One region of the Bradyrhizobium sp. CCBAU 11430 genome, then DNA from elsewhere that is predicted to be linked to it. Evidence: riboswitches for the same ligand, from Rfam matches in the RefSeq annotation. Region 1 holds a riboswitch; the other holds the start of a gene.
The links. Region 1 has a riboswitch for S-adenosylmethionine ahead of XI04_RS34560 (O-succinylhomoserine sulfhydrylase). Riboswitches for the same ligand answer to the same signal wherever they lie in the genome.

Region 1 (4,837 bases):
ATCCAGGCCTTGGCATCGCTCTCATACATGTATTCGACATGCACGCCGCCGATCCAGTTCGAGAGATAGTGATATTGCGCGGCCGCCACCGCCGGCGGCAGATGATCGATCCCGAGCTTCCTAAGCCCCGGCAGGAAGCGCTCCTGCTGCTGGCGGCGGAACACGCGGAAGACGAACTCCGCTGCATCCGCAGTGCCGCGCCGCGTGACGACGGTGAGAATGAGGCCGGTGAAATAGGCGTGGTAGAGGTCGGCGACCGCACGCCAGCGCTTCCATTGAGCTTCCTGCGCGGCGTCAGCTGCGGCGGTCATTCGTTTCGCTCCCGATCATGTTGCGATCGAGTGTGTCACCGCACCTTCCGGCAGGCAACATGACGCCCGTGCAGAGCGCCCTGCGTGGCCACCCGCCAATTCCGCATCACGAAGTTTGCGGTGGCGTCTTGGCCGCGCGCTCTCGCTCGACCCGTTCGGTGACATCGCGCGCCATCGCGACCGATCCCAGGACGTTGCCGCCGGAATCCCGCACCAGCGCGAAGGTCATCTCGATGTAGAGCTTGCGACCGCTCTTGTGCAGCGCGCGGGTCAGTGTCGGCCTGCCCGCAAGCTTCATGCTGCCGCTCGCGAGTGCGGCCTCGAAACCTTTCCAGTGCGCGGCGCGCAAATGCTCGGGAATGATCAGGTCGAGATTCTGGCCGAGCGCTTCCGTCGCGGAGAAGCCGAACAGGGCCGTCGCTGCGCGGTTCCATCGCATGATCGTGCCGGAGCGGTCCGAATAGATCAGCGCATCCGCGACGTCTTCGGCGATCTTTGCGTCGAGTTCGGATGGGTTGCTCATGTCGTCACCTCGCATGTAGCCCGGATGGAGCGGAGCGTAATCCGGGATCGTGCCACGAGTGAGACTGCCCCGGATTACGCTTGCGCTCCATCCGGGCTACAGGATCGGGCTACACCCGAAAATGCTTCGATAGTTTGAGGCCCTGGGCCTGATAGTTCGAGCCGATGCGTTGGCCGTACATCGCGTCGGGACGGGCCAGCATCTTCTCGTAGACGAGGCGGCCGACGATCTGGCCGTGCTCGAGGATGAACGGCACTTCGCGCGACCGCACTTCGAGCACGGCGCGCGATCCTAGCCCGCCCGCGCCGGCATAGCCGAAGCCGGGATCGAAGAATCCGGCATAGTGCACGCGGAATTCGCCGACCAGCGGATCGAACGGCACCATCTCCGCGGCGTAGTCGGGCGGCACCTGCACGGCTTCCTTCGAGGCCAGGATGTAGAACTCGCCGGGATCGAGGATCAGACTGCCGTCCGGGCGGGCCGAGATCGGCTCCCAGAAGTCCTCGACGGAATAGCCGGCGCGACGATCGACGTCGACCACACCGGTGTGGCGCTTGGCGCGGTAGCCGACGAAGCCGTTCGCTTTCTCGCCGGAGAGATCGACGGAGACGGCGACGCCGCCGGAGAGATCGGCATCGTCGATGTCGACGAGGCGCTCGGCGGCATGCAAGCCATCGAGTTCGTCGGCGTTGAGGATGGCGTCACCGGTGCGGAAGCGCACCTGCGACAGACGCGAGCCCTCGCTGACCAGCACCGGAAACGTCTTCGGGCTGATCTCGGCATAGAGCGGGCCGTGATAGCCGGCGCCGATCATGTCGAACCGGCGGGTGCCGTCTGCGATGACGCGGGTGAAGACGTCGAGCCGGCCGGTGGAGCTCTTCGGGTTCGCGGCCGCGACGATCTCCGGCGGCAGCGCGAGGCTCTCCAGCAGCGGCACGATGTAGACGCAGTTGGTCTCCAGCACCGCGCCGTCGGCGAGGCTGAACTCGTGCAGCTTCAATTCGTCGATGCGCTCGGCGACGGTGGCGCCGGGACCGGGCAGGAAGCTGGCGCGGACGCGATAGGCGATGTCGCCGAGACGCAGATCGAGGCTCGCCGGCTGGATCTGGCTCTCGACGAAGTCATAGGCGGGCAGGATGAGACCCGCCGCCGCCATCGCCGCGATCATGCGGTCGGGCAGGATACCATTGGCGTCGGGCGCGACCGTGAACGTCAACCGGGGGTCCTCATCAGGGGTCAGATGCATCCGGACATGCCGGAAATACAAGTCTTTTACGGCTATCCGATGGACGCCTTGACGGAAAGGGCATTGCGGAATATGAGCATCACTTATCCCGTGGTGATTTGAGCCGGCCGGCTTGCAGCCACGTTAAATAAGTCGCTAAACAGGCCGGGGACCTCTGTGATCCCGGCCCGTGGATATATCCAGGCCGGTTTTTTTGTGACCGTTTTCGACGAGACGGTCATGTCGGAGGTACCTATGTCGAAGTCGACCACCAACTACCGTCCCGAAACCCGCCTGGTCCATTCCGGCACCCTGCGCTCGCAATATGGCGAGACGTCGGAGGCGCTGTTCTTGACGCAAGGCTACGTCTACGACACCGCGGAGCAATGCGAGGCGCGGTTCAAGGGCGAGGATCCGGGCTTCATCTATTCGCGCTACTCCAATCCCACCATCGCGATGTTCGAGCGCCGTATGATCGAGCTCGAAGGCGCCGAAGCCGCCCGCTCGGCGGCGACCGGCATGGCCGCGGTGACGACGGCGATCCTGGCGCCTCTCAAGGCCGGCGACCACGTCGTGGCCTCCCGCGCCCTGTTCGGCTCGTGCCTCTACGTCATCCAGGACCTGCTGCCGCGCTACGGCATCGAGACCACGCTGGTCGACGGTCTCGATCTCGACCAATGGCAGCGCGCCGTGAGGCCGAACACCAAGACGTTCTTCCTGGAGAGCCCGACCAACCCGACCCTCGACGTGCTCGACATTCCCGGGATTGCCGAGATCGCGCACAAGGGCGGCGCGCGGCTCGTCGTCGACAACGTGTTCGCAACGCCGATCTGGCAGAGCCCGCTCGCGCTCGGGGCCGACGTCGTGGTCTATTCCGCGACCAAGCATATCGACGGCCAGGGTCGCTGCCTCGGCGGCATCATCCTGTCGTCGGAAGCCTTCATCGCCGAACACATCCACAATTTCATGCGCCAGACCGGCCCGTCGATCTCGCCGTTCAACGCCTGGGTCCTGCTCAAGGGCCTGGAGACGCTGGGCGTACGCGTGCGCGCGCAGACCGACACCGCCGCGCGCATCGCCGACGTGCTCGCGAGCCATCCGAAGATCTCGCGCCTGGTTTTCCCGGGCCGCGCCGATCATCCGCAGGCAGCGCTGGTGAAGAAGCAGATGCGTGGCGGCTCGACGCTGGTCGGCTTCGAGGTCAAGGGCGGAAAGGCTGCGGCGTTCCGTGTGCTCAACGAATTGAAGCTGGCGAAGATCTCGAACAATCTCGGCGACGCCAAGAGCCTCGTCACGCATCCGGCGACCACGACGCATCAGCGTCTGAAGCCGGAGGACCGCGCCGCGCTCGGCATCAGCGAAGGTTTTATCCGCTTCTCCGCGGGGCTCGAGCATGCCGATGATCTGATCGAGGATCTGACCGCGGCGCTGGAGAAGGCGTAGCCACGTATTCGCAATCGTAGGGTGGGCAAAGCGAAGCGTGCCCACCGTTCTCGATTACAACGACGAGGTGGTGGGCACGGCGCTTTGCGCCTTTGCCCACCCTACGGCAGCGTGCCTACATCGGCCGATAGGTCCGCACATCCCCCGGCACGTTCACGCCCAGCTTGATCTGCCCCACCGAGCGGATGATGTCGTCGCCGAGCAGCTGGGCGAAGCAGGCATAGCCCCAATCGTTCATGTGCAGGCCGTCTGCGATGACGAAGCTCTCGACCGGAATCGATTGGTTCTCGTGCCAGTCGCGCATCACCTCGAAGCGCGGGAAGATGCCGACGTGACGAAGCTCGGCGACCTTGCCGAGCAGCTTCACCATCTTGCCGGCGCTTTCGCCGCGCTGGTTGACGGCCGGCGAATATTGCGGATCGACCAGCACGATGTCGGCGGCGCCGGCGGCCTGGATGCGGCTGATGCCGTCCTCGACCATTTTGGCGGTGTCGCCGGGATCGAGATTGCGCAGCACCGCGTTGGTGCCGACCTGCCAGATCACGAGATCCGGATGCACGTCGATCACCTGGGTCTGGAGACGCTTCATCATCTCGGGCGCATCCTCGCCGCCGACGCCGGCATTGACGACGGTGATGTCGGCGGTCGGATAATGGCGGCGCAGCTGGGCGGCAAGACGATTCGGATAATTGAACTCCGGCGAGCTCGCGCCGAATCCTGCGGTCGACGACGAGCCGAACGCGACGATGAGGACGGGCTGGCCGGCGACGAGCTTGCCCGCGACATGCGGCAGCGAGCCCATCGCCTTGGAGCCGCCCTTCGGCGGCAGGCAGGGCACGCGGTTGAAGACGTCGCCGGCGGATTTGGCGACCTGTTTCACCTTGTCGATGGCGCGCGCGGTGATGCCGCGCTGTTCGGGAGAGGTTGCGGCGACATTGGTCTGTGAGGGCGAGGCGGGCGCGGGATCAGCCGACTGCGCGGGTGCGGGCGTCGCCTGTGCGGCTTGCGTCTGCGCATGGGACTGCGGGGCCGGCGCCAGCAACAACAGCACTGCTGCTGCAGGCGCGGCCAGCCATGCCGTCAGGCAAAAAGGGCGGAGAGAACTCATTAACGCTAGACCTCAATTTTGCTGCTGGGCCGGCTCCAGATGGGCTGCGTCGATCACGAACTGTGCCAACGCCCGGCCAAGGCAATCATGAACCTGCTTCGCCAGTTCGGGCCCGCGGGACGGGCTGAACAGGTCGAACTGACCCTGATCATTCCACTGCCGCATGATCGTGAAGCGATCGAACAGCGGAATATCATGCTCCTGCGCCACGACGCGCATATTGTCGA
Region 2 (4,837 bases), on a different contig from region 1:
CGGCATGACATAGGCATAGATCCGGCCGCGCGAGACCGGCGCTTCGCGGACGCGGTTGCCGTTGTTGCCGGAGATCATGATCGGATTGCCCTGTGCGTCGACGCCGGTGATGATGCCGACATGACCGCCGCGGCGGCCGCGCGACATCACCGCGATGGCGCCGACCTGCGGACCGGAGACACGGGTGCCGTAACGCGCGAACGAGCTCGCCATGTCGGAGCCCGAGCTCTTATGGCCGGTGTGCTCCAGCACCATGTTCATGAAGCGCGCGCACCACAGGCTGCCGCGCCCGGTCGGGTTGCCGCCAACATAGCGGCGCGCCTCGGACACCAGGCTCGATCCGCCGCCGAAGCCGCCGCTATTGGCCATTGCGGTGTTCACCATGGCGGTATGGGCCATGCCGCCGCTGTTGGCGTTCGGATCATAGCTCGCCTGGGTGTCGGCGAATCCGCCCGCCTGCAATTGCGCCGCGCTGCGCTCGAAGCGCGAGCTGCGGGCATGGTGGCGGTAATGATGATGCCTGGCGTGGTGCACGTAAGCGTGCCGCTCTGCGCTATGACGATGATGCGGCCGCGCTGAGGCCGGAGAAACCAATGCGGCAACCGCCGCGAACAAAATCGCCAGCGCGACAACACAACGCGACAGGCGAGACGCAAACAACTCAAACATTCTTCATCCTTCGTTGACACCCCACTTCCCAATCGGCCCGTGCAACGGCCGACATCGGTCTGGCCGTTAAGCCGCCCGATGTGGCGAGAAAAAGACGCGGGCTGCCTGCGAATAGCTGCGATGATTTTGCGCCGATACTGGCTTGAGGCTGCCGCATTGCCGACAACAGCATTAACTGCAATCCTGCAAAGGCGGCTTTAAGAGAGGGAAACGGTTAATGCCCCACGCCACGACCAGGGACGACGTCCGCATCTATTTCGAAGAAGCGGGTCAGGGAACGCCAATCATTTTTCTGCACGAGTTCGCGGCCGACCACACCAATTGGGAGCCGCAGATGCGCTACTTCTCGCGCGGCCATCGCTGCATCACCTATTCGGCGCGCGGCTACACGCCGTCGGACGTGCCTGAGGGTGAGGTCTACAGCTACACGCATTTCTACACCGATGCGCTCGCGGTGCTCGATCATCTCAGGATCGAGCGCGCGCATCTGGTCGGCCTGTCGATGGGCGCCTACTCGTCGCTCCAGATCGGGCTGAACGCGCCGCAGCGCGCGCTGTCGATGACGCTGGCCGGCGTCGGCTCCGGTTCGGAGATCGAGAACCTGGAGGCCTGGCGCAAGCAGTGCCGCGCCAACGCCGAGCAGTTCGAGACACTGGGCTCCGCCGAGGTCGCAAAGGTCACGCGCGAGGCGCCGAGCCGGATTCCCTTCCTGGTGAAGGACCCGCGCGGCCATGCCGATTTCTATGCCGCGCTGGCGCGCCACGATTCCAAGGGATCGGCGCGTACGATGCGCGGCTTCCAGGGCGGCCGCCCCTCGATCTACACGATGACGGATGCGATCAAGCACGCATCGACGCCGGCGCTGATCATCTGCGGCGACGAGGACGATCCGTGCGTCGGACCGAGCCTGTTCCTGAAGCAGCATCTGCCTGCGGCGGGGCTGGCGATGTTTCCGAAGTCGGGCCACGTGCTCAATCTCGAAGAGCCCGCGCTGTTCAACGAAAGTGTGGAGCGGTTCGTGACGCTGGTGGAAGCGGGACGATGGCCGGTGCGCGATCCGCGGTCGCTGGCTCCACACTAGCTGTCATTCCGGGATGCGCCGAAGGCGCAGGCCCGGAATCCATCGGGCTGCGGGCGCTGTTGCACGATTGATTCCGGGCTCGCGCTACGCGCGCCCGGGAATGACGCCTACGGCGTCACTTCCCCCCGCCCCGGCTGAGCAGGAACACCGCCTGCTCCCCGAACATGTTCCACACCCACCAGGGCAGATTCAGCGGCACCGGGCGGCCGTAGAGATCGAGCGCGACCGAGCGCTCCATCTTGACGTTGATCTCGTCGCAGAGCTGCACGAAATCCTTGATGGTGCAGAAATGGATGTTGGCGGTGTCGTACCAGGTCGCCGGCAAATTCTCGGTGCGCGGCATGTGGCCGCCGACCAGGAGCTGGAGCCGCATCCTCCAGAAACCGAAATTCGGGAACGAGACGATGGCGCGGCGGCCGATGCGCAGCAGATTCTCCAGCACCACGCGCGGCTGCCGCGTCGCCTGCAGCGTCTGCGACAGGATCACGTAGTCGAAGGCGTCATCCGGATAATTGACGAGGTCAGTGTCGGCATCGCCCTGCACCACCGCAAGGCCCTTGGCGACGCAGCGATTGACACCCTCGCGCGACAGCTCGATGCCGCGGCCGTCGATGCCGCGGGTCTCCAGCAGCTGAAGCAGGTCGCCCTCGCCGCAGCCGACGTCGAGCACTTTCGAGCCCGGCTTGACCATCTCGGCGACCAGCAGATGATCGGCGCGAAACTGGCCGGACGATCCGGTCGCAAGGCCGCCCAGCGGCAATACTTCCTGCACAGACATGCTAGCCATCCTTCAGTCCACGCGCCTTGCCCGCCGATTGCAGGAAGGCGCGGGAGATGTCGAAGAATTCGGGAACGTCGAGCAGGAAGGCGTCGTGGCCGCGATCGGTCTCGATCTCGGCGAACGACACCCGCGCGCTCGATGCATTCAGCGCGTGCACCAGCGCGCGCGATTCCGAGGTCGGAAACAGCCAGTCGCTGGTGAAGGAGACCACGCAGAAGCGGGTCGCAATTTCCGCGAACGCCTTTGCGAGCACGCCGCCATGGTCGGCGGCAATGTCGAAATAGTCCATCGCGCGCGTCAGATAGAGATAGGAATTGGCGTCGAAGCGCTCGACGAAGGACGAGCCCTGGTAGCGCAGATAGGACTCGACCTGGAAGTCGGCGTCGAACGAGAAGGTCGGCAGCTCGCGGTCCTGCATGCGCCGGCCGAACTTGCGATGCAGCGCGGCATCGGAGAGGTAGGTGATGTGCGCCGCCATCCGCGCCACCGCGAGCCCGCGATGCGGATGGATGCCGTGATCGGCATAGCCGCCGCCGTGCCAGTCGGGATCAGCCATCACGGCCTGGCGGCCGAGCTCGTGGAAGGCGATGTTCTGCGCCGAGTGCCGCGTCGCGCAGGCAATCGCCAGCGCGGAGAACACGCGGCCCGGATAGGCGGCGGTCCACTGCAGCACCTGCATGCCGCCCATCGAGCCACCGACGACCGCAAACAGCGTGTCGACGCCGAGCCGGTCGACCAGCATCGCCTGCGCACGCACCATGTCGGGGATGGTGATGACGGGGAAATCGAGGCCCCAGACCTTGCCGGTGGCAGGATTGATCGAGGCCGGCCCGGTCGAGCCCATGCAGCCGCCGATCACGTTGGAGCAGATGATGAAGTAGTGCTTGGGATCGATGGGCCGACCGGGGCCGACCAGCGTCTCCCACCAGCCGGGCTTGCCGGTGACGGGATGCACGTTGGCGACATGCTGATCGCCGGTCAGCGCATGGCAGATCAGCACCGCGTTGGAGCGATCGGCGTTGAGCTCGCCATAGGTCTGGTAGGCGATCTGGAACGGGGTGAGATCGACGCCGCAATCGAGCCGCAGCGGCTGCTCGGCGCCGAAATGCGCGATCTGCGAGCTTGGATGATCCACCTCGTGCGACCGCTCGTCGGCGCTGATCGCAGGACTCGGTATCGACTTGACGCCACCCATCTGACCATCGACCTCGTTTGCGGTCGGGATCGAGACCGCAGTGACATCAGGCCATGAAAAACCCGGCCTGAACGATAGGTTCGGCCGGGATCAGAAGCGTCCCCGGCCTGTTTAGCGAGTTTTTTAACGTGGCTGCAAGCCGGCCGGCTCAAATGACCACGGAACGGGCAAAAGCTACCGTCTTGGGCGGTTTTCGTCAAGTCGCGGCCCGGATCGGCCCAATTCGTCTCTCACGCGTCGTCCGAAAAGGACGTGATTTCTCTTTGCTTTCGCTGCCCTGACTGCCTAATCAGGACATCCCCCATCGAAACCATCGACAGCCAGACATGTCCCAACGTCCGCCCGCGCCACCATCGCTTCAGGAACTGCGCAAGGAGATCGACGCGATCGACGAGGGCATGCATCGCCTGCTGATGCAGCGCGGCGACATCATCGACCGCCTGATCCAGGTGAAGCAGACCCAGGAGGTCGGCTCGGCGTTCCGCCCGGCGCGCGAGGCCGCCATGATGCGCGAGATCGTGCAGCGCCATCGCGGCATCCTGCCGCTCGACACGGTCGAGAGCATCTGGCGCGTCATCATCTCGACGTTCACTTACGTGCAGGCACCGTTCTCGGTGCATGCCGACATCTCGGCGAGTGAGCCGGCGATGCGCGATTCCGCGCGCTTCCATTTCGGCTTCACGGTGCCTTACGTCGCGCATTTCAGCGCACAGGCCGCAGTCGAGGCGGTGGCGAAATCCAAGGGGGATCTGGCGCTGGTCTCGGCGACGTCCAGCCGCACGCCATGGTGGCTCTTGCTCGAAACGGAAGGCGCGCCAAAAATCATCGCGCGGATGCCCTTCGTCGAGCGCGCCGATCATCCGGCCGCACTGCCGGTGTTCGCGATCTCGCGCGTCGCCGACAGCGCCCTGGTGACGGAGGTCGAGACCTTCAGCGTCCGCGTGTCCGGGTGGAACGCCGAGGTCGCGCGCGCCCTGTCGCCGCTCGCCGAGATCGTGGCGGTGCCTGATACCGCCTTCGACGGCGCGGCGCTGCTGGTCTCGGTCACGAGCGCGACCAGCATCGACAAAATCAGGGCTGCCCTGATCGAGGCGGGGGCCTCGGTGCGCTC

Region 2: it holds a riboswitch for S-adenosylmethionine, as region 1 does, so the genes downstream of both, metX (homoserine O-acetyltransferase MetX) here and XI04_RS34560 (O-succinylhomoserine sulfhydrylase) in region 1, are expected to answer to the same signal.

The regions. Positions count from the first base shown of each region.
Region 1 is NZ_LBJV01000072.1:326,454-331,290, forward strand. It holds gene XI04_RS34545 (hypothetical protein) at 1-311, opposite strand, end outside; gene XI04_RS34550 (PAS domain S-box protein) at 418-834, opposite strand; gene XI04_RS34555 (2'-deoxycytidine 5'-triphosphate deaminase) at 944-2,080, opposite strand; SAM riboswitch at 2,161-2,240, shown strand; gene XI04_RS34560 (O-succinylhomoserine sulfhydrylase) at 2,315-3,502, shown strand; gene XI04_RS34565 (SGNH/GDSL hydrolase family protein) at 3,618-4,610, opposite strand; gene XI04_RS34570 (SGNH/GDSL hydrolase family protein) at 4,623-4,837, opposite strand, start outside.
Region 2 is NZ_LBJV01000066.1:217,952-222,788, reverse strand. It holds gene XI04_RS26140 (TIGR02594 family protein) at 1-669, opposite strand, end outside; gene XI04_RS26135 (alpha/beta fold hydrolase) at 887-1,750, shown strand; gene metW (methionine biosynthesis protein MetW) at 1,866-2,528, opposite strand; gene metX (homoserine O-acetyltransferase MetX) at 2,530-3,726, opposite strand; SAM riboswitch at 3,817-3,896, opposite strand; gene XI04_RS26120 (chorismate mutase) at 4,053-4,837, shown strand, end outside.